2 regions of the Streptomyces sp. NBC_00273 genome follow, and region 2 is predicted to be linked to the other one. Evidence: predicted binding sites of a transcription regulator. Region 2 holds the regulator's gene; the other holds the start of a gene.
The links. The regulator HrcA, encoded in region 2, represses chaperone genes, less so after heat shock. The targets are predictions, from matches to a motif close to TTNGCACTCNGNNNNNCNGAGTGCNAA.
Positions count from the first base shown of each region.

Region 1: groES (co-chaperone GroES) is a predicted target of HrcA. The motif match lies at 7,932-7,958, and genes of this name have one in related genera.

Region 1 is NZ_CP108067.1:4,415,631-4,426,579, forward strand. It holds gene OG386_RS18870 (sigma-70 family RNA polymerase sigma factor) at 1-541, opposite strand, end outside; gene OG386_RS18875 (response regulator transcription factor) at 902-1,513, opposite strand; gene OG386_RS18880 (WhiB family transcriptional regulator) at 1,894-2,220, shown strand; gene OG386_RS18885 (LysR family transcriptional regulator) at 2,365-3,264, opposite strand; gene OG386_RS18890 (MOSC domain-containing protein) at 3,354-4,040, shown strand; gene OG386_RS18895 (SDR family NAD(P)-dependent oxidoreductase) at 4,072-4,845, shown strand; gene OG386_RS18900 (ester cyclase) at 4,941-5,651, shown strand; gene groL (chaperonin GroEL) at 5,740-7,368, opposite strand; gene groES (co-chaperone GroES) at 7,480-7,788, opposite strand; gene OG386_RS18915 (response regulator transcription factor) at 8,747-9,427, shown strand; gene OG386_RS18920 (sensor histidine kinase) at 9,420-10,754, shown strand; gene OG386_RS18925 (LCP family protein) at 10,832-10,949, shown strand, end outside.
Region 2 is NZ_CP108067.1:6,456,962-6,467,910, forward strand. It holds gene OG386_RS28565 (AMP-dependent synthetase/ligase) at 1-1,753, shown strand, start outside; gene hemW (radical SAM family heme chaperone HemW) at 1,959-3,191, shown strand; gene OG386_RS28575 (DUF3097 domain-containing protein) at 3,367-4,167, opposite strand; gene OG386_RS28580 (MBL fold metallo-hydrolase) at 4,196-4,921, opposite strand; gene hrcA (heat-inducible transcriptional repressor HrcA) at 5,068-6,084, shown strand; gene dnaJ (molecular chaperone DnaJ) at 6,085-7,224, shown strand; gene OG386_RS28595 (nitronate monooxygenase) at 7,381-8,472, shown strand; gene OG386_RS28600 (16S rRNA (uracil(1498)-N(3))-methyltransferase) at 8,469-9,215, shown strand; gene OG386_RS28605 (histidine triad nucleotide-binding protein) at 9,289-9,648, shown strand; gene OG386_RS28610 (ribonuclease Z) at 9,652-10,557, shown strand; gene OG386_RS28615 (PfkB family carbohydrate kinase) at 10,778-10,949, shown strand, end outside.

The DNA of each region.
Region 1 (10,949 bases), 2.0 Mb from region 2:
TCTCCTCCGCGGTCAGCCCGACGGCCACCCGCAGGACGAGGAGCTCGCGCTGGTTCTCCGGAAGGTTGGCCAGCAGCTTCTTGGCCCAGGCGGCGTCGCTGCTGAGCAGCGCGCGCTCCTCCGGGCCCAGCGAGTCGTCGGGCCGCTCCGGCATCTCGTCGGAGGGCACGGCCGTGCTGCCCGGGTGCCGCATGGCGGCCCGCTGCAGGTCGGCGACCTTGTGCGCGGCGATCGCGAAGACGAAGGCCTCGAAGGGCCGCCCGGTGTCCCGGTAGCGCGGCAGCGCCATCAGAACGGCGACGCAAACCTCCTGCGCCAGGTCCTCCACGAAGTGACGAGCGTCACCCGGCAATCGCGAGAGCCGGGTGCGGCAGTAGCGGATCGCGAGGGGGTGCACGAAGGCGAGCAGGTCGTGCGTGGCCTGCTCGTCACCCTCCACCGCCCTGCGCACGAGCGCGCTGACGCCCCCGGCACTGCCGCCTTTGGCGGCGCCGGTCGGGCCTGTGGCCGCGGGTGACCCCAGGGCCTCGTCGTCGCGCATCAATCCATGGTGCCTTGGCGCCGGAGCATCCGCGCCGCCGTGGCCCTTGTTGTGCATCGAAGCGTTATGAGCAGGTGCGCCGGAACTCATCATCTGCGCCCTCCCCTCCCGCTCGGCCGAATAGTCCCCGAGAGACTCCACACCCTCAAGGATGCGGCATCGCGCACGAAGCGAGACGTCCCCCGGATTGTGCCCCGCCAACCCCCGGGTGCGCACCGGGTACGGCGGGGACAGGGATGCCCTCGACAACACGAGCCGTCGAGGGCGGCGCGCCGCCCCGTCCGCGGGTGGCGGACGGGACCTCTCTCGACGATCCGCGGCCTGCGGCGGGCCGGGCCGGGCCCGGCCACGACCGGGAGGTCAGCGGACCAGACCCCAGCGGAAACCGAGTGCCACCGCGTGCGCCCGGTCCGAGGCGCCGAGCTTCTTGAACAGCCGGCGGGCGTGCGTCTTGACCGTGTCCTCGGAGAGGAAGAGCTCGCGCCCGATCTCCGCGTTGGACCGGCCGTGGCTCATGCCCTCCAGGACCTGGATCTCGCGCGCGGTGAGCGTGGGCGCGGCGCCCATCTCGGCCGAGCGGAGCCGGCGCGGGGCCAGTCGCCAGGTCGGGTCGGCGAGGGCCTGGGTGACCGTGGCCCGCAGTTCGGCGCGCGAGGCGTCCTTGTGCAGGTACCCACGGGCGCCGGCGGCGACCGCGAGGGCCACGCCGTCCAGGTCCTCGGCGACCGTCAGCATGATGATGCGGGCGCCGGGGTCGGCCGAGAGCAGTCGACGGACCGTCTCCACACCGCCCAGCCCGGGCATCCGTACATCCATCAGAATCAGGTCGGAGCGGTCGGCGCCCCAGCGGCGGAGGACTTCCTCGCCGTTGGCAGCCGTCGTCACACGCTCGACGCCGGGCACGGTGGCAACCGCGCGACGGAGCGCCTCTCGGGCAAGCGGGGAGTCGTCGCAGACGAGGACGGATGTCATGACCGCCCTCCGCAGCTGCTGATGCGCGTCACCTTGAGCCTCCAGGCTGGTACGTATCGTCACCTGTGCGGTCGATGCCCCCGGACACCTGTCCGAGAACTTATTGGTTCAACCGCCTTCGCACTCTCAACGATGGTCACTCGAAAGAGTTACGGGTCGGACGGACACCTTCAGCACTCTACGTGAGGAAGCGATCACGACGTAGGAGCCACGAGCCGCTTGTCCTCCATCTGGAGCTATGCCCTATTTGGCGGCTTTCCTTCCGTTTGGCACGTGTCTGAGGCTAGATTCCCAATGAGTCATATTTACATCTACTCCGACAGTAGGTGTGGAGACATGGACCGTATCCGCCTCAGTACCGGCACCAAGAGGGACTACCAATGGCAGATTTCTCCCGCCTCCCCGGACCGAACGCCGACCTCTGGGACTGGCAGCTGCTAGCCGCCTGCCGCGGGGTCGACAGCTCTCTCTTCTTCCACCCGGAAGGCGAGCGGGGCGCGGCCAGGAGCGCGCGCGAGGCCTCGGCTAAAGAGGTCTGCATGAGATGCCCGGTGCGTTCGGAATGCGCCGCGCACGCACTCGCCGTCCGAGAGCCCTACGGGGTGTGGGGCGGCCTCACCGAGGACGAGCGCGAGGAACTGATGGGCCGGGCCCGGCATCGCCTGATCCCCGCGTCGAGTGCGATCGGACCGATCGCGCCGAACTGAGAGTCGCCGAAACGTCAGAAGGAACGTTTCCTCGAATCACCAGCACACCCGGGCGTGTCGCCGCCCGGCCCGCGTTTCACCCGTTCGGCCGTACCCGGCCCTACAACGTGTGCGCCCCCGGCCGCCGCCGGGGGCGGACGCGGGTCAGCGCGCGGCCGCCCGCTCCAGCTCGGCCAGGGTCGCGGCCACGGCCGGCACCCGGGCCAGGTCGGGCAGGGTCAGCGCCACGACCTCGCGCTCGACGGCCGGCTCCACCGCCACCGTGCTCACGCCCTTGGCCCGTACGGACTCCACCGCGAGCTCGGGCAGTACCGCCACGCCCAGCCCCGCGCCGACCAGGCCGACCACCGCCGGGTAGTCGTCGGTGGCGAAGTCGATGCGCGGGGTGAAGCCCGCACCCTCGCACACGTCCACCAAGTGGCGGCGGCAGCGCGGACAGCCCGCGATCCAGGGTTCGTCCGCCAGCTCCGCCATGCCCACGCGCTCCGCCCCGGCCAGCCTGTGCCCCTCCGGGACCAGCCCGACGAGCCGGTCGGTCAGCAGCGGCCGCACCACGAGGTCGTCCCACTCCGCGGCGGAATGGTCCGCCCCGCCGTAGCGGAAGGCCAGCGCCAGGTCGCAGTCGCCCTCGCGCAGCATCTCCACCGAACGCGGCGGCTCCGCCTCGACCAGCGAGATGCGGGTCCCGGGGTGCTCGGCGCGCATCGCCGCGAGCGCGGTCGGCACCAGCGTGGAGCTGCCGCTGGGGAAGGACACGAGCCGGACCCGGCCCGCGCGCAGCCCCGCGATGGCCGCGACCTCCTCCTCGGCGGCGGTCAGCCCGGCCAGGATCCCCGCGGCATGGCGGACCAGGGCCTCTCCCGCCTGGGTCAGCCGCATCTCGCGACCGGTGCGGATGAGCAGCGGGGTGCCGGCCGACTGCTCCAGCGCCTTCATCTGCTGGGAGACGGCGGGCTGGGTGCAGCCGAGCTCGCGGGCGGCGGCGGAGAAGGACCCGGTCCCGGCGACGGCGCGCAGAACCCGGAGATGGCGTGCTTCGATCACCCTTCGAGCATAAGCCCTACTTTGACTTCCGCGCCAATACCTCGATGTCGCTTTGGGTTGGCTCCGGTTAGCGTGGTCCCATGGGCTCCATGCAATTGATCTCTGTGAACCTCGGTCGCGCCACGGCCGTCGACTACACCGACGCGGAGGGCGGGATGACGGGCATCGGCAAGCGTCCCGTGCCCGGACCGGTCCGCGTCGTCGCCCCGGGCCCCAAGGCCACCGGCCTCGGCAGCGGCCTGGAGGGTGACGTCGTCTGCGACCGGCGCCATCACGGCGGCGACCACCAGGCCGTCTACGCGTACGCCCGCGAGGACCTGGACCTGTGGGAGCGCCTGCTGGGCCGCGAGCTGCCCTGCGGGCTCTTCGGCGAGAACTTCACCACCTCCGGCATTGACCTGAACACCGCGCGGATCGGCGACCGCTGGCAGGTCGGCGCGGACCTCGTCCTCGAAGTGGCCTCGGCCCGCATCCCGTGCCGGACCTTCCAGGGGGCCATGGGCGAGACCGGCTGGGTCAAGCGGTTCACCCAGGAGGCCCGGCCGGGTGCGTATCTGCGGGTGATCGAGGAGGGTTCGCTCTCCCCCGGCGACCCGATCCGGATCGTCCACCGCCCGGACCACGACGTGACGGTCCAGCTGTGGTTCCGCGCCTTCACCACCGAGCGGGAGCTGCTGCCGCTCACCCTGGCCGCGGGCGAGGCGATGGAGCCGAAGGCCCGCGAGCGGGTTCGCCTGTACGTGGAGAAGTACGGGGCGGGGGCCGGGGCGAGGTAGCGCCGTCATTCCGGGAAGCTAGGTTGCGCCTATGACGACTGCGTTGATTACGGGATCCACGGCGGGCATCGGCGCCGCCTTCGCCCGGCGGCTGGCCGCCCAGGGGCACAATCTGGTGCTGGTGGCACGCGATGCGAAGCGGCTCGGCGAGCAGGCCACCGAGCTCCACGACCGGCACGGCATCGAAGCCGAGGTGCTGGCCGCCGACCTCTCCACGGAGGAGGGCATCGCAGCGGTCGAGAAGCGCCTCGGCGACCGCACCCACCCGGTGGACCTGCTGGTCAACAACGCGGGCTTCGGCAACAAGGGCCGCTACCTCGAAGTCTCCATGGCCGACGAGCTGACCATGCTGAAGGTGCACATCGAGGCGGTCCTGCGGCTGACCTCCGCGGCCACGGAATCGATGCGCTCGCGCGGCCGCGGCGGCGTGATCAACGTGGCCTCGGTGGCCGCCTTCGTACCGCGCGGCACGTACGGGGCGAGCAAGGCCTGGGTCGTGCAGTTCACCCAGGGCGCGGCGCGGGACCTGGGCGGGTCCGGGGTGCGGCTGATGGCGCTGTGCCCCGGCTTCGTCCGGACGGAGTTCCACCAGCGGGCCGGCATGGGCACGGACAACATCCCCGGCTGGATGTGGCTGGACGCCGACAAGCTGGTGGCGGCGGCCCTGGCCGACCTGGCCCGCGGGAAGACGGTGTCGATCCCGGACCCGCGGTACAAGGCGCTGATGGGCGTGGTGAAGCTGACGCCGCGCGGACTGCTGGGCGGGGTGTCCTCGCGCACGGGCCGCAAGTACGGCCCCCAGTAGCCCTGGAGGGTGCCCCGAGGGGCCTCTCACAAGCAGCCAACCAGGTGAAATCTCCCTAAACTGGACCTGTCCCATCCAGCGCGGGAGGCGACGCGATGACATTCGTACAAGTGATCGATTACGAGACCAGGCGGTTCGACGAGATGAACGCGCTCATCGACCGCTGGGCGGAGCAGAGCAGCGGCAGGCGCACCGCCACTCACACGATGATCGGCCAGGACCGCGAGGCCCGGAACCACTACGTGGACATGGTGGAGTTCGCTTCGTACGAGGAGGCCATGAAGAACTCCCACCTCCCCGAGACGGACCGGATGTTCCAGGAGATGGTGGCCCTCTGCGAAGGCATGCCGAAGTTCATGAACCTCGACGTGGTCCGCGACGAGCACCTCAACAAGCAGCTCGTCAACCGGGTGTTCGAAGAAGCGGCCATGGCGGGGAAGATGAGCGCCCTCGACGAGTGCTTCGCGACGAACTACATCAACCACGACGCCAGCAGGGCGGAGTCCACCGTCGTCGGACGCGAGGCCATGAAGTCGGACATGGAGACGTGGCGCGCGGCCTTCGACATGACCTTCGAGCCGACGGCCCAGCTGGCCGAGGGCGACATGGTCACGACGGTGTGGAACTGGACCGGCACCCACAAGGGGTCGTTCATGGGAGTCGCACCGACCGGGAAGACGTACTACATGTCCGGGAGCACCACGTTCCGGTGCCTGGAGGGAGAGATCATCGAGGGTTGGTGGCACTACAACCCCGGAGCCCTGCAGCAGCAGATGGGCGGAACGGGTTCCCCGTACGGAACCTGAGGCCCCATCACGGGGAAGGCGAGAAGGCAAACGGGAAGGCCCCGCTCCGCAACTGCGGAACGGGGCCTTCTCGGCGTGGTGCGCGCGATCAGTGGCTGTGGCCGTGACCGTGGCCGTGACCGGCGTCGCCCTCGTCCTCCGCCGGCTTCTCGACGACCAGGGTCTCGGTCGTGAGCAGCAGGGAGGCGATGGAGGCGGCGTTCTCCAGCGCGGAACGGGTGACCTTCACCGGGTCGATGACGCCGGCCTTGACCAGGTCGCCGTACTCGCCGGTGGCGGCGTTGAAGCCCTGGCCCTTGTCGAGCTCGGCGACCTTCGAGGTGATGACGTAACCCTCGAGACCGGCGTTCTCGGCGATCCAGCGCAGCGGCTCGACGGCGGCGCGGCGCACGACCGCGACACCGGTGGCCTCGTCGCCCGACAGGCCGAGGTTGCCCTCGAGGACCTTCACGGCGTGGACGAGCGCGGAGCCACCGCCGGAGACGATGCCCTCCTCGACCGCGGCGCGGGTCGCCGAGATGGCGTCCTCGAGACGGTGCTTCTTCTCCTTGAGCTCCACCTCGGTGGCGGCGCCGACCTTGATGACGCAGACGCCACCGGCGAGCTTCGCCAGGCGCTCCTGCAGCTTCTCGCGGTCCCAGTCCGAGTCGGTCGACTCGATCTCGGCCTTGATCTGGTTGACGCGACCGAGGACCTCGTCGTGGCTGCCGCCACCGTCGACGATGGTGGTGTCGTCCTTGGAGATGGTCACGCGGCGGGCGGAGCCCAGTACGTCCAGACCGGCCTGGTCGAGCTTGAGGCCGACCTCTTCGGCGATGACGGTGGCACCGGTGAGGGTGGCCATGTCCTGGAGCATCGCCTTGCGACGGTCACCGAAGCCGGGGGCCTTGACGGCCACCGCGTTGAAGGTGCCGCGGATCTTGTTGACGACGAGGGTGGAGAGCGCCTCGCCCTCGACGTCCTCGGCGATGATCAGCAGCGGCTTGGAGGCGCCGGCCTGGATGACCTTCTCCAGCAGCGGCAGCAGGTCCTGGATCGAGGAGATCTTGCCCTGGTTGATCAGGATGTACGGGTCGTCGAGGACGGCCTCCATGCGCTCCTGGTCGGAGACCATGTACGGCGAGAGGTAGCCCTTGTCGAAGGCCATGCCCTCGGTGAACTCCAGCTCCAGGCCGAAGGTGTTGGACTCCTCGACGGTGATGACACCGTCCTTGCCGACCTTGTCCATCGCCTCGGCGATGAGCTCGCCGACCTGCTGGTCCTGCGCGGAGAGCGCGGCCACGGCGGCGATGTCGGACTTGTCCTCGATCGGGCGGGCGGTCGCGAGGAGCTCCTCGGACACGGCCTTGACCGCGGCGTCGATGCCCTTCTTCAGGGCGGCCGGGGAAGCACCCGCGGCGACGTTGCGCAGACCCTCGCGGACCAGCGCCTGGGCCAGCACGGTGGCGGTGGTGGTGCCGTCACCCGCGATGTCGTTGGTCTTGGTCGCCACCTCCTTCACGAGCTGCGCGCCCAGGTTCTCGTACGGGTCGTCCAGCTCGACCTCGCGGGCGATGGTGACACCGTCGTTGGTGATGGTGGGGGCGCCGAACTTCTTGTCGATGACGACGTTGCGGCCCTTGGGGCCGATCGTCACCTTGACCGTGTCGGCAAGCTTGTTGACGCCGCGCTCGAGGGCGCGACGGGCGTCCTCGTCGAACTTCAGGATCTTCGCCATGGGAGCGGTTCAGCCCTCTCGAAAACTCGGGTTTAACGAGCTGCGCCCCTCGCCGCCCGGCAATCAGCGGGGTGACCAGGGGCGCAGCTCAAGCAAACTTCTTGAAGCGAATTACTTCTCGACGATCGCGAGCACGTCGCGAGCCGAGAGGACGAGGTACTCCTCGCCGCTGTACTTCACTTCGGTGCCGCCGTACTTGCTGTACAGCACGATGTCGCCGACGGTGACGTCCAGCGGGAGACGCTGGCCGTCTTCGAAGCGACCCGGGCCCACCGCGAGGACGACGCCCTCCTGGGGCTTCTCCTTCGCGGTGTCCGGGATGACCAGGCCGGAGGCCGTGGTCTGCTCGGCGTCGAGCGGCTGGACCACAATGCGGTCCTCAAGCGGCTTGATGGCAACCTTGGAGCTGGCGGTCGTCACGATCCGACCTCCCCCTTCGGAGATCCGGGGTTAACTGTCTGAGGTGGCGACCAGGTCGATCCGTCGTCGCGGGTGCCGGATCTGCCTGTCGCTGTGTTGGCACTCACCGGGGGTGAGTGCCAGGTGCGAGACTATTCCGGCGATTAGCACTCGGTCAAGCGGAGTGCCAATTCCCGACGCGGGCGTTGCGCGGACCGCTGCCGTACGGGGTGCCCTGCGGGTGCCCTGCGGGCGGCTCGGCGGTGTGGGGCTCGGTGGCGCGGATCCTTCTGCCGAGGTGGTTCGCCTCAATCGCCGGCCGGGTCCCCTGCGGGGGGCTCGGTGGTGTGCGGCTCGGTGGCACGTTCCCTCGAGCCGAGGTGGTTCGCCTCAATCGCCGGCGGGGCTTCAAAGGGTGGGGCGGTGCCCCGCACGAGGATCTCCTCGGCTCGCGCCAGACGGCCGCGGTCCTGCCAGACGGCCTGGGTTGCGCGCTCGTCCTGCGGGGACCCTCCTACGTGTCCCCACCCCACGGCAGCGCTCCGACACCCCAACCCATCCACCTACAGCTCTCCCCAAGCCCCCCTTTCAGCCCCACCGATATTCGAGGCACAGGTCCGCCCGTTCAGCCTCGCCGGCGTTTGAGGCACGGGCCCGCACCATCAAGCCTCGCCGGCGATTGAGGCGCGGGTCCGGGCGGAGCCCGGCGAGGATCCCGCCGCGCTGGACACCGCCGAGCCACCCAGCCCCGCCGCCCACGAGGCACGGACCCGCCTTTTCAGCCTCGCCGGCGTTTGAGGCGCGGGGCCGGGCGGAGCCCGGTACGGATCCGGCCCCGCCGCACACCACCGAGCAGCCCCCACCTTCCAGCCCCGCCGGCGATTGAGGCGCGGGTCCGGGCGGAGCCCGGTAGACGACGTGCGCTGGACACCGCCGACCGGGCCGCAGGGCAAACACGCCGATATGTGACGCTGGAGCCGTGCGCATCCTCGTGGTCGAAGACGAAGAAGGCCTCGCCGAATCCCTGCGGCGCGGCCTCTCCGCCGACGGGCACCGCGTCGACGTCGCCCACGACGGCCACCGCGGGCTCGACCTCGCCCTCGCCGGCGGCCCGTACGACGTCGTCCTGCTCGACCTGATGCTCCCGGGTCCCAGCGGCCACGCGATCTGCACCCGCATGCGCGCCCACGGCGACACCACCCCGGTCCTGATGCTCACCGCCCGCGACGGCGAGTACGACGAGGCCGAGGGCCTGGACTCCGGCGCCGACGACTACCTCACCAAGCCGTTCTCCTTCGTGGTCCTGGCCGCCCGGATCCGGGCCCTGGCCCGCCGCGCCGGCACCCCCGACCGCGGCACCCTGCAGGCCGGCGACCTCGTCCTGGACCCGCAGGGCCGTCGCTGCCGCCGCGGCGACCGGGACATCGAACTGACCGCCCGCGAACTGGGCGTCCTCGCCTGCCTGATGGAGCAGCCCGGCCGGGCCGTCGCCAAGCAGGACATCCTGGACGAGGTCTGGGACACCCCGCACGGCGTCGACCCGAACATCGTGGAGGTGTACGTCTCCTCGCTGCGCAAGAAGATCGACGCGCCCTTCGGTCGCCGCTCGATCCGCACCGTCCACGGGACCGGCTACCGGATGGCCCCCGACGGTGGTTAGCGGCATCCGGGCGCGCACCGCCGCGGCCGCCGCACTCGCGATGGCCGCCGTCCTCGCCGGCGGCGGCCTGTGGCTGCACGCCCTGCTGCGGGCCAACCTCCTCGACAACACCACCGGCCGCGCCGAGCTCGCCGCCCGCAAGGTCGCCGCCCAGCTCGACAACCGGACCCTGCCGGCCGGTGGACGGCTGCCCGCACCCGAGAGCGGGGTGGACCTGGTCCTCGTACGGGACGCGGCCGGGCGCACGGTCGCCAGCACCGGCGACCCGAAGCTCACCCCCGACCTCGGCGGCGCCCCGCTGCCCGGCCCCGGTGACGACTCCCGGTCGGCCGTGCTCCCGCCGGCGCACCCCGGCGGGGAACGGCGCGCGGTGGTCGTCGTCGAAGCGCCGGGGGCGCACACGGTCTACGCGATGACCGTGCTCGGCGACGTGGACGACGCGACCCGGGCCGTCGCGGTCGGGCTGCTGGCGGGGGCGCCCCCGCTGACCGGCTTCGCCGCGGCCCTGGCCTGGTGGGTGACCGGCCGCGCGCTGCGCCCGGTGAGCGCGATCCGCTCCGAACTGGCGGCGGTCACGGCGAGCGAGCTGGACCGGCGGGTTCCGGACCCGGGCGGGGCGGACGAGATCGCGCAGCTGGCCCGGACCGTCAACGACACCCTGGACCGGCTGGAGCGTTCCGACGCCCGGCAGCGGCAGTTCACCGCGGACGCCTCCCACGAGCTGCGCAACCCGCTGGCCGCCGTCCGGTCCCGGCTGGAAGTCGCCCTCGCCATGGACCGCCCCGACCGGGAGTCGGTCGCGGCTGCGCTGGCCGACACCGAGCGGCTCCAGGCCATCGCGGCGGACCTGTTGCTGTTGGCCCGCCTCGACGGCGGACCGGCGTCGGCACCGCGGAGCGAGCCGGTGGACCTGGCCCTGCTGGCCGCGGAAGACGCGGCGCGGCGGGGTAGCTCGCGGATCGCGCTACGGCTGGACGCGCAGGCGCCCGTACCGGCCTCCGGGGACCCGGCGCGGCTGGAACGGGCCCTGGCCAACCTCGTGGACAACGCCCTGCGGTACGCCCGCGCGGAGGTGGTCGTACGGGCGGCGGCGCACGACGGATGGGCGGTGCTGGAGGTCACGGACGACGGCCCCGGCATCCCGGAGGCGGACCGGGACCGGGTCTTCGAACGCTTCGTACGGCTGGACGCGGACCGCGGCCGGGCCAGCGGCGGTACCGGGCTGGGCCTGGCCATCGCCCGGGAGATCGCGCGGGCGCACGGGGGCGACGTACGCGCGCTGCCGGCGCCCGCCGGGGGCGCGCGGCTGGTGCTGCGCATCCCGTAGCGCCGTCCGGAGCCCGACCGGCGCTCGGCCGAGGCCCTCAGGATTCCTTCAGCGGACCTCCGTCAGCATCGGCAGGCATGAGCGCACACCGGAGGAAGCCGACGACCCGATCCCGCCACCGCCCGGCCCGCCGGCGGCGACTGGGCCGCACGCTGCTGGTCACCGGTTGTGCGCTGGTGGCCCTGACGGGGGGCG
Region 2 (10,949 bases):
CTGGAAATCACTCAGCTGGGGCCAGGCGGCCGAGCGGGTGTTCGCCATCGCCGCCGGGCTGATCTCCCTCGGCCTGGAAACGGAGGAGCGCGTCGCGCTCGCCTCCAACACCCGGGTCGACTGGATCCTCTCCGACCTCGGCGTGATGTGCGCGGGCGGTGCGGTCACCACGATCTACCCCAGCACCAACGCGGACGAGTCGGCGTTCATCCTCTCGGACTCCGAGAGCCGGGTGCTCATCGCCGAGGACGCCAAGCAGCTGGCGAAGGCGCGCGAGCGCCGCGCCGAGCTGCCGCGGCTCGCCCACGTCGTCGTCCTGGACGCCGACGACGCGATCGCCGCCGAGGGCGACCCCGAGGGCTGGGTCCTCTCCCTCGCCGAGCTGGAGGCGCGCGGCAAGGAGTACCTCGCCAAGCACCCCGAGGCGGTCAACGAGCGGGTCGCGGCCATCACCTCCGACCAGCTCGCCACCCTCATCTACACCTCCGGCACCACCGGCCGCCCCAAGGGCGTCCGGCTGCCGCACGACAACTGGTCGTACATGGCCAAGGCCATGGTCGCCACCGGTCTGATCGGCAAGGAGGACGTCCAGTACCTGTGGCTGCCGCTGGCCCACGTCTTCGGCAAGGTGCTGACCTCCGGCCAGATCGAGGCCGGGCACGTGACCGCCGTCGACGGCCGGATCGACAAGATCATCGAGAACCTGCCGGTCGTGCAGCCGACGTACATGGCCGCCGTCCCGCGCATCTTCGAGAAGGTCTACAACGGCGTGGCCGCCAAGGCCCGCGCCGCCGGCGGAGCCAAGTACAAGATCTTCCAGTGGTCGGTCGGCGTCGCCCGCGAGTACGCGAAGGTCACGCAGGACAACTTCCGCCGCACCGGCCAGGCGACCGCCCCCTTCGGCCTCACCACCAAGCACAAGATCGCCGACGCGCTCGTCTACTCCAAGCTCCGCGAGGCCTTCGGCGGGAAGCTGCGCGCCGCCGTCTCCGGCGCCTCCGCCCTGGCCCCCGAGATCGGCTTCTTCTTCTCCGGCGCGGGCGTCCACATCCTGGAGGGCTACGGCCTGACCGAGTCCAGCGCGGCCTCCTTCGTCAACCCGGGCGAGGCCTACCGCACCGGCACGGTCGGCAAGCCGCTCCCCGGCACCGAGGTCCGCATCGCCGACGACGGCGAGGTCCTGCTGCGCGGCCCCGGCATCATGCAGGGCTACCACCGGCAGCCCGACAAGACCGCCGAGGTCCTGGAGTCCGACGGCTGGCTGCACACGGGCGACATCGGCGAGCTGTCGGCCGACGGCTACCTGCGCATCACCGACCGCAAGAAGGACCTGATCAAGACCTCGGGCGGCAAGTACGTCGCCCCGGCGGAGATCGAGGGCCAGTTCAAGGCGATCTGCCCGTACGTGTCGACGATCGTCGTGCACGGCGCCGACCGGAACTTCTGCTCGGCGCTGATCGCCCTCGACGAGCCGTCGATCCTGACCTGGGCGGCCGAGAACGGGCTGGAGGGCAAGACGTACGGACAGGTCCTGGCGGCGCCGGAGACCAACCGCCTGATCGAGACGTACGTACAGACCCTGAACGAGGGCCTGCAGCGCTGGCAGACGATCAAGAAGTTCCGGCTGCTGCCGCGCGACCTCGACGTCGAGCACGGCGACCTCACGCCCAGCCTGAAGCTGAAGCGGCCGGTGGTCGAGCGTGAGTTCAAGCACCTGATCGAGGAGATGTACGAGGGGTCCCGCGAGGCGTAGCGCCTGCCGCGGGCCCGGCGGGGCGGGGCGGCGGACCGCCCCGCGGACCCCGCCGTTCCCGGGCGGCCCCGGGGTGTCGGCCGCGAGCCGGCTCCCGGGGCTCCGCCCCGGACCCCGCGCCTCAAACGCCGGCGGGGTCGGACGGGACGCCGGCGGGGTCGGACGTGACGACGGCGGGGCCGTTCCCGTGCGGGATGATGGGTGCATGCCTTCCGCACTCCCCGACGGTGAACCCATGCCCGAAGACGGCGCGCTGCCGTCGCACGCCCTGGCGGGCGCGGGGGAGCGGCCGCTCGGGTTCTACCTGCACGTCCCGTACTGCGCCACGCGCTGCGGGTACTGCGACTTCAACACCTACACGGCCACCGAGCTGCGGGGCACCGGCGGTGTGCTCGCCTCCCGGGAGAACTACGCCGACACCCTGATCGACGAGGTCCGCCTCGCGCGGAAGGTGCTCGGGGACGACCCGAGGGCCGTACGGACGGTGTTCGTGGGCGGCGGCACGCCCACGTTGCTGCCCGCCGGGGACCTCGTACGGATGCTCGCGGCCATCCGGGACGAATTCGGCCTGGCCGAGGACGCCGAGATCACCACCGAGGCCAACCCGGAGTCGGTGAACCCGCAGTACCTGGCCGAGCTGCGCGCCGGGGGCTTCAACCGGGTCTCCTTCGGCATGCAGAGCGCCAAGCAGCACGTCCTGAAGGTGCTCGACCGCACCCACACGCCGGGGCGCCCCGAGGCGTGCGTCGCGGAGGCGCGGGCGGCGGGCTTCGAGCACGTCAACCTCGACCTGATCTACGGCACGCCCGGGGAGTCGGACGAGGACTGGCGGGCGACCCTCTCGGCGGCGCTGGGCGCCGGGCCGGACCACATCAGCGCCTACGCGCTGATCGTCGAGGAGGGCACGCAGCTGGCGCGGCGCATCCGCCGCGGCGAGGTTCCGATGACGGACGACGACGTGCACGCCGACCGGTACCTGATCGCGGACTCGGTCATGGCCGAGGCCGGGTACTCCTGGTACGAGGTCTCGAACTGGGCCACCTCGGAGGCCGGGCGCTGCCTGCACAACGAGCTGTACTGGCGCGGCGCCGACTGGTGGGGCGCGGGGCCGGGCGCGCACTCGCACGTGGGCGGGGTGCGGTGGTGGAACGTGAAGCACCCGGGCGCGTACGCCGCGGCCCTGGCCGAGGGCCGTTCCCCCGGCGCGGGGTGCGAGCTCCTCTCCGAGGAGGACCGGCGGGTGGAGCGGATCCTGCTGGAGCTCCGGCTGGTGGACGGCGTCCCGCTGACCCTGCTGGCCCCGGCCGGGCTCGCGGCCTCCCGCAAGGCCCTGGCGGACGGGCTGCTGGACGCCGCGCCGTACGAGGCCGGGCGGGCCGTGCTGACCCTGCGGGGGCGGTTGCTGGCCGACGCGGTGGTCCGGGACCTGGTGGACTGACCAGCCTGCGGCGCCGTTGCCGGGGGCGCTGCCCCCGGACCCCCGCGCCTCAAGCGCCGGCGGGGCTGGGTGGGTGCGCCTCAAGCGCCGGCGGGGCTGAAAGTGCGCCTCAAACGCCGGCGGGGCTCGGAGGGCTGCGGCGGGGCCTGTCAGGGGTCGGCCGGGCTGGGGTGGGCTACGGGGCCGTGACGTGGTCGATGAGGTGCTCCACCGAGCCCAGGAGCGTCGGCTCCAGGTCCTTGTAGGACGTCACCCGGGACAGGATGTGCTGCCAGGCAGCGCCCGTGTTCTCCGGCCAGCCCAGGGCCCGGCAGATGCCCGTCTTCCAGTCCTGGCCGGGCGGGACCACCGGCCACGCGGGAATGCCCAGCGCGGACGGCTTCACGGCCTGCCAGACGTCCACGTACGGGTGACCCACGATCAGGACGTCCGGCGAGCTCACCGACGCCGCGATGCGGGACTCCTTCGAACCCGGCACGAGGTGGTCGACCAGGACGCCGAGGCGGGCGTCCGCGGCCGGGGCGAAGTCGGCGACGACGGCCGGGAGGTCGTCGATGCCCTCCAGGTACTCCACCACGACGCCCTCGATCCGCAGGTCGTCACCCCAGACCCGCTCCACCAGCTCCGCGTCGTGCCGGCCCTCGACGTAGATCCGGCCCGCCCGCGCCACCCGCGCCCGCGCCCCGGGCACGGCCAGCGAGCCCGAGGCCGTCAGGCGCGGCCCCGCGGGCCCGCGCGCGGGCCGGACCAGGGTGACCACCTCGCCGTCCAGCAGGAACCCGCGCGGCTCCATCGGGAAGACCCGCCGCTTGCCGAAGCGGTCCTCCAGGGTCACCGTGCCCGCCTCGCAGGCCACCACCGCGCCGCAGAAGTCCGTACCGGCGACCTCGACCACGAGGTCCCGGTCGGCCGCCACCTCGGGCACGGCCTTGGGTCGCTTCCACTGCGGGGTCAGGTCGGGGGAGTACTCGCGCATCCGGCCGACAGTAGGAGAGCCGCGCGCGTCACGCCTCCGACACGCCGAAACGGGCCGCCAGTGTGGCGCGTTGCGCACGGACGAACTCCGCCCCGACCACCGCTCCGTGACCCGGTACGTACAGTGCGTCGTCCCCGCCCAGTGACAGCAGCCGGTCCAGGGCGGCGGGCCACTGCCCGGGGGTGGCGTCCGGGCCCGCCATGGGCTCGCCCGACTCCTCGACCAGGTCCCCGCAGAAGACCACCTCGCGCTCGCCCGGTACGAAGACGGCCAGGTCGTGCCCGCTGTGCCCGGGCCCCACATTGGCCAGCAGCACCTGTACGCCACCCAGTTCCAGCGTCCACTCGCCCGACACCGAATGCCGGGGCAGCACCAGCAGGTCCACCGCCTCCGCCGCCTCGGCCTCCGCCAGCCCCTGCCGGACCGCGTCCTCGCGCAGCTCCTCGCGTTCCGCCGCCAGCAGCGAGTCCAGCCCGACCGCCCCGAACACTTCGGCCCCGGTGAAGGCGGCCGCGCCCAGGACGTGATCGAAATGACCGTGCGTGAATGCGATATGGGTCACGTGCCGGCCCGTCAGCCGCTCCGCCTCGGCCCGTACCTGCGCGCCCTCGCGCACACACGAACCGGGGTCGATCAGAAGGACCGAATCCTCGCCCACCACCAGCCCCACGGTGCAGTCCCACACCGGCAGCCGCCGCCGGCCGGCCCGTCCGGTCAGCCGTTCCCAGCCCGACCCTTCCCAATGCACGTCCATGCCGCGACGCTACCCTGGCGGGCCTCCCTTGCCAGGGGCTTACCGCCCGGCCGTACACTGAGCGGGGGCTCTCTGGCACTCGAACGATCAGAGTGCCAACGAACACGGCAGAAGACGGCAACGGACCACAGCTGGAGGTGTGCGCGATGCTCAGCGAACGCAGACTCGAAGTGCTGCGCGCCATCGTCCAGGACTACGTCGGGACGGAGGAGCCGGTCGGCTCCAAGGCGCTCACGGAGCGGCACCGGCTCGGCGTCTCGCCCGCCACCGTGCGCAACGACATGGCCGTGCTGGAGGACGAGGGCTACATCGCCCAACCCCACACCAGCGCCGGCCGGATCCCCACCGACAAGGGCTACCGGCTCTTCGTCGACAAGCTGGCGGGGGTCAAGCCGCTGTCGTCGCCCGAGCGCCGGGCCATCCAGAACTTCCTCGACGGCGCCGTCGACCTCGACGACGTGGTCGGCCGCACGGTGCGGCTGCTCGCGCAGCTCACCCGGCAGGTCGCCGTCGTCCAGTACCCGAGCCTGACCCGGTCGACCGTCCGGCACGTGGAGCTGCTCTCGCTCGCTCCCGCGCGCCTGATGCTCGTACTGATCACGGACACCGGGCGGGTCGAGCAGCGGCTCGTCGACTGCCCGAGCCCCTTCGGGGAGACCTCGCTGGCGGACCTGCGGGCCCGGCTCAACAGCCGGGTCGTCGGGCGCCGCTTCACCGATGTACCCCCGCTCGTCCAGGACCTCCCCGAATCCTTCGAGGCCGAGGACCGCGGCACGGTTTCCACGGTGCTCGCGACACTCCTCGAAACCCTGGTCGAGGAAGCCGAAGAGCGGCTGATGATCGGCGGTACCGCCAATCTCACCCGCTTCGGACACGATTTTCCCCTGACGATCAGGCCGGTGCTCGAAGCACTCGAGGAGCAGGTCGTGCTCCTCAAGCTGCTGGGCGAGGCCAACGAGTCGGGAATGGCCGTACGGATCGGGCACGAGAACGCCTACGAGGGACTGAACTCCACGTCGGTCGTCTCGGTCGGTTACGGTTCGGGCGGCGAAGCAGTCGCCAAACTCGGCGTGGTCGGACCGACCCGCATGGACTACCCCGGAACGATGGGAGCGGTACGCGCAGTGGCACGTTACGTCGGACAGATCCTGGCGGAGTCGTAAGTGGCCACGGACTACTACGCCGTTCTCGGCGTGCGCCGCGACGCATCGCAGGACGAGATCAAGAAGGCCTTCCGGCGCCTCGCGCGTGAACTCCACCCGGACGTGAATCCGGACCCGAAGACGCAGGAGCGCTTCAAGGAGATCAACGCGGCCTACGAGGTGCTGTCGGACCCGCAGAAGAAGCAGGTCTACGACCTCGGCGGCGACCCGCTGTCCTCCTCGGGCGGTGGCGGCGGAGCGGGCGGCTTCGGAGCGGGTGGCTTCGGCAACTTCTCCGACATCATGGACGCCTTCTTCGGCCAGGCCTCGCAGCGCGGCCCGCGCTCGCGGACCCGGCGCGGCCAGGACGCGATGATCCGCCTGGACCTGGAACTGGACGAGGCGGCCTTCGGGACGACCAAGGACATCCAGGTCGACACGGCCGTCGTCTGCAACACCTGCTCCGGTGAGGGCGCCGCTCCCGGCACCTCGGCGCAGACGTGTGACATGTGCCGCGGCCGCGGTGAGGTCTCGCAGGTCACCCGGTCCTTCCTGGGCCAGGTCATGACCTCGCGCCCCTGCCCGCAGTGCCAGGGCTTCGGCACCGTGGTCCCGACCCCGTGCCACGAGTGCGCGGGCGACGGCCGGGTCCGCTCCCGCCGCAGCCTCACGGTCAAGATCCCGGCCGGCGTCGAGAACGGCACCCGGATCCAGCTCGCGGGCGAGGGCGAGGTCGGCCCCGGCGGCGGCCCCGCCGGCGACCTGTACGTGGAGATCCACGAGCTGGCGCACCCGACCTTCCAGCGGCGCGGGGACGACCTGCACTGCACGGTCACCATTCCGATGACGGCGGCCGCACTGGGCACCAAGTGCCCGCTGGAGACGCTGGACGGACTGGAGGAGATCGACATCCGGCCCGGCACCGGGTCCGGCCAGGCGATCCCGCTGCACGGGCGCGGCGTCACCCACCTGCGCGGTGGCGGACGCGGCGACCTGATCGTGCACGTCGAGGTCACCACCCCGGGCAAGCTGGACGCCCAGCAGGAGGACCTGCTCCGCCAGCTGGCGAAGCTGCGCGGCGAGGAGCGGCCGATGGGTCAGTTCGCGCCGGGTCAGCAGGGTCTGTTCAGCCGCCTGAAGGACGCTTTCAACGGTCGCTGACCGACCGCGATCCACCGTCACGAGCCCGGCCTGGGGATTCCCCGGCCGGGCTCGTCGCATCGGCCCGGCGTCGGCCGGAGGCCGGTCGGGAAGCGGACTATGCCAGGCGAATGCCATGATTCGGCCCCATGCGCCGGACGTGGCACGATGCAGTCCATGTCCTCGGCACCGAACGGTCTCTCCCCGTACCCGATCGTGCAGGCTCCCATGGCGGGCGGCGCCTCCTGCCCCGCGCTCGCCGCCGCCGTGTGCGAGGCGGGTGGACTGGGCTTCCTGGCCGGCGGCTACAAGACCGCCGACGGGATGTACCAGGAGATCAAGCAGGTGCGCGCGCTGACCCGGCGCCGTTTCGGCGTCAACCTCTTCATGCCGCAGACCGGTTACGTCGATCCGGCCGCCGTGGAGGCCTACCGCGGGCAGCTGGCCGGCGAGGCCAGCTGGTACGAGATCTCGCTCGCGGACGAGGACATCATCGGCACCAGCGACGACGGCTACGACGCCAAGCTCGCCATCCTCCTCGAAGACCCGGTCCCGGTGGTCTCGTTCACCTTCGGCTGTCCCGCCTTCGCGGCCCTGGCGGCCCTGCGCAAGGCCGGTACGTACACCGTCGTCACGGTGACCTCCGCCGAGGAGGCCCGCAGCGCCCAGCGCGCCGGTGCGGACGCGGTCTGCGTCCAGGGCGCCGAGGCCGGCGGTCACCAGGGCACCCACCGGGACGACCCGCAGATCGACGGCACGGCGACCGTGGGCCTCCTCGCGCTGGTGGCCCAGGTGCGGGAGGCCGTGGCGCTCCCGATCATCGCGGCGGGCGGGGTCATGCGGGGCGCGCAGATCGCGGCCCTGCTGGCGGCGGGCGCGGAGTCGGCGCAGCTCGGGACGGCCTTCCTGGCCTGCCCGGAATCGGGGGCGCACCCGGTCCACAAGAAGGCGCTGACGGACCCGCTGTTCGTCCGCACCGAGCTGACCCGGGCCTTCTCCGGACGGCCGGCGCGGGGGCTGGTGAACCGCTTCATGCGCGAGCACGGGCCGTACGCCCCGGCCGCGTACCCGCAGGTCCACCACCTGACCTCGGGGCTGCGCAAGGCCGCCGCCGCGGCCGGGGACCCGCAGGGCATGGCCCTGTGGGCGGGCCAGGGGCACCGGTTGGCGCGACCGCTGCCGGCGGGGGAGCTGGTGGAGGTGCTGGCGGCCGAACTGGCCCAGGCGCAGAGCACGTTGAAGGCAATGCAGATGAGGAGTGCGTCATGACCGCCCCGGTGTTCGTGGTGGAAGAGGTCCCCGCGGGGCCGGAGTTCGTCCTGGACGGCCCGGAGGGCCGGCACGCGGTGTCCGTGAAACGGCTGAACCCGGGCGAGGACGTGGTCCTCACGGACGGGCGCGGCCACTGGGCGGAGGGCGTGGTCAAGGCCGTCGAGGGCAAGGACCGGCTGGTCGTCACGGACCTGCACACCATCGCTGAGGAGCCGGAGCCGGAGGTCCGGATCACTGTGGTCCAGGCGCTTCCCAAGGGGGACCGGGGCGAGCTGGCCGTCGAGACGATGACCGAGACCGGCGTGGACGCGATCGTGCCCTGGCAGGCCTCGCGCTGCATCACGCAGTGGCGCGGCGACCGCGGGGCCAAGTCCCTGGCCAAGTGGCGGGCCACGGCCCGGGAGGCGGGCAAGCAGTCCCGCCGGGTGCGCTTTCCGGAGGTGGCCGAGGCCATGTCCACCAAGCAGGTGGCGGCGCTGCTGGCCGGCGCCGACCTGGCGATGGTGCTCCACGAGGACCGCGACACCCCGTCCGGGGCGCTGGCCACGGCGGAGCTGCCGAAGGCCGGTTCCGTCGTGCTGGTGGTCGGCCCGGAGGGCGGTGTCTCCCCGGAGGAGCTGGCCGTCTTCGCCGCCGCGGGGGCCCACCCCTACCGCCTGGGCCGTTCCGTCCTGCGGACCTCCACGGCCGGGACGGCGGCCACGGCGGTGCTGCTGGCCCGCACGGGCCGCTGGTCCTGAGGCGACCGCGCCCGCGGCAGGCGTCCGGCTGGATACGATGCCCGGACTGATCACCGTCACGGGAGGCGAAGCAATGGCCGGGGAACCGCAGGCCGACTGCCTGTTCTGCAAGATCGTCGCGGGGCAGATCCCCGCGACCGTGGTACGGGAGACCGAGACCACGGTCGCCTTCCGGGACATCAACCCGCAGGCGCCCACGCACGTGCTCGTCATCCCCAAGGTGCACTACGCGGACGCGGCCTCCCTCGTGGAGGCCGAGCCGGGCGTCGCCGCCGACATACTGCGCGAGGCCGGCCAGGTCGCCCTCGACGAGAAGATCGTCGAACACGGCTACCGGGTCGTGTTCAACACCGGCTCCGGCGCCGGGCAGACCGTCTTCCACGCCCACGCGCACGTCCTCGGCGGCCGCGGCCTCCAGTGGCCCCCCGGATAGCACGTGTCCGTACGAGAGTTCGTGGTGCTGGGCACGGCCAGCCAGGTGCCCACCCGCCACCGCAACCACAACGGCTACCTGCTGCGCTGGGACGGCGAGGGCATCCTCTTCGACCCGGGCGAGGGCACCCAGCGCCAGATGCTGCGCGCCGGGGTGGCCGCGCACGACATCAACCGGATCTGCATCACCCACTTCCACGGTGACCACAGCCTCGGCCTCGCCGGGGTGATCCAGCGGATCAACCTCGACCAGGTCCCGCACCCCGTCACCGCGCACTACCCGGCCTCGGGGCAGAAGTTCTTCGACCGGCTGCGGTACGCCACGGCCTACCGGGAGACCGTCCCGCTCCGCGAGGAGCCGGTGGCGGCGGACGGCGTGCTCGCGCAGGGGTCCTCGTACGTCCTGGAGGCCCGGCTGCTCTCGCACCCGGTCGAGTCCTTCGGTTACCGGATCACCGAGCCCGACGGGCGCCGCATGGTGCCCGAGCTGCTCGCACGGCACGGGATCAAGGGGCCGGACGTGGGCCGGATCCAGCGCGAGGGCCGGCTCGGCGAGGTCACCCTGGACGAGGTCAGCGAGCCCCGGCCCGGACAGCGGTTCGCGTTCGTCATGGACACCCGGCTCTGCCCGGGCGTGGACGCGCTGGCCGAGGGCTGCGACATGCTGGTGATCGAGTCGACCTTCCTCGACGAGGACGAACGGCTGGCCACCGACCACGGGCACCTGACCGCCGGCCAGGCGGCGCGGGTGGCGCGGGACGCGGGCGTGCGGCACCTGGTGCTGACGCACTTCTCGCAGCGCTACACCGACCCGGCCGAGTTCGAGCGCCAGGCCCGCGCGGCCGGCTTCGAGGGCGAGCTCACGGTGGCCGCGGACCTGGTGCGGGTGCCCCTGCCCAAGCGGGGCTGACGGCGCGGTCCCGGCAGGGCCCGTCCCGGTCCCGGCCCACCGGGACCGGGCCGGGGCCGTGTTCGCCGAGCGGTCCGAGTGGTTCGAGTGACGAAGAGTCCTCCGAGGGTGATCTGCGCCACACTGGGTTTGGTCCCGCCCGGGGTGGGCAGGGCTGGCAGCTTTCCACTGGAAAACGTCATGCAGAAACGGGCCTTCGAGGAACAACGGGGAGATCGCCGTGACCGGTCGGGACTACGAAATCCGCGCAGCAGCAGTGGACCCGCTCGGTCCGCTGCGTGACCCCCAGGAACCCGGCTGTGACGTCTTCCTGACCGGAACGGTCTTCCTCGACATCATCTTCACGGGCCTCGACTCGGCCCCCGTGCGCGGTACGGAGTCCTGGGCGCGCG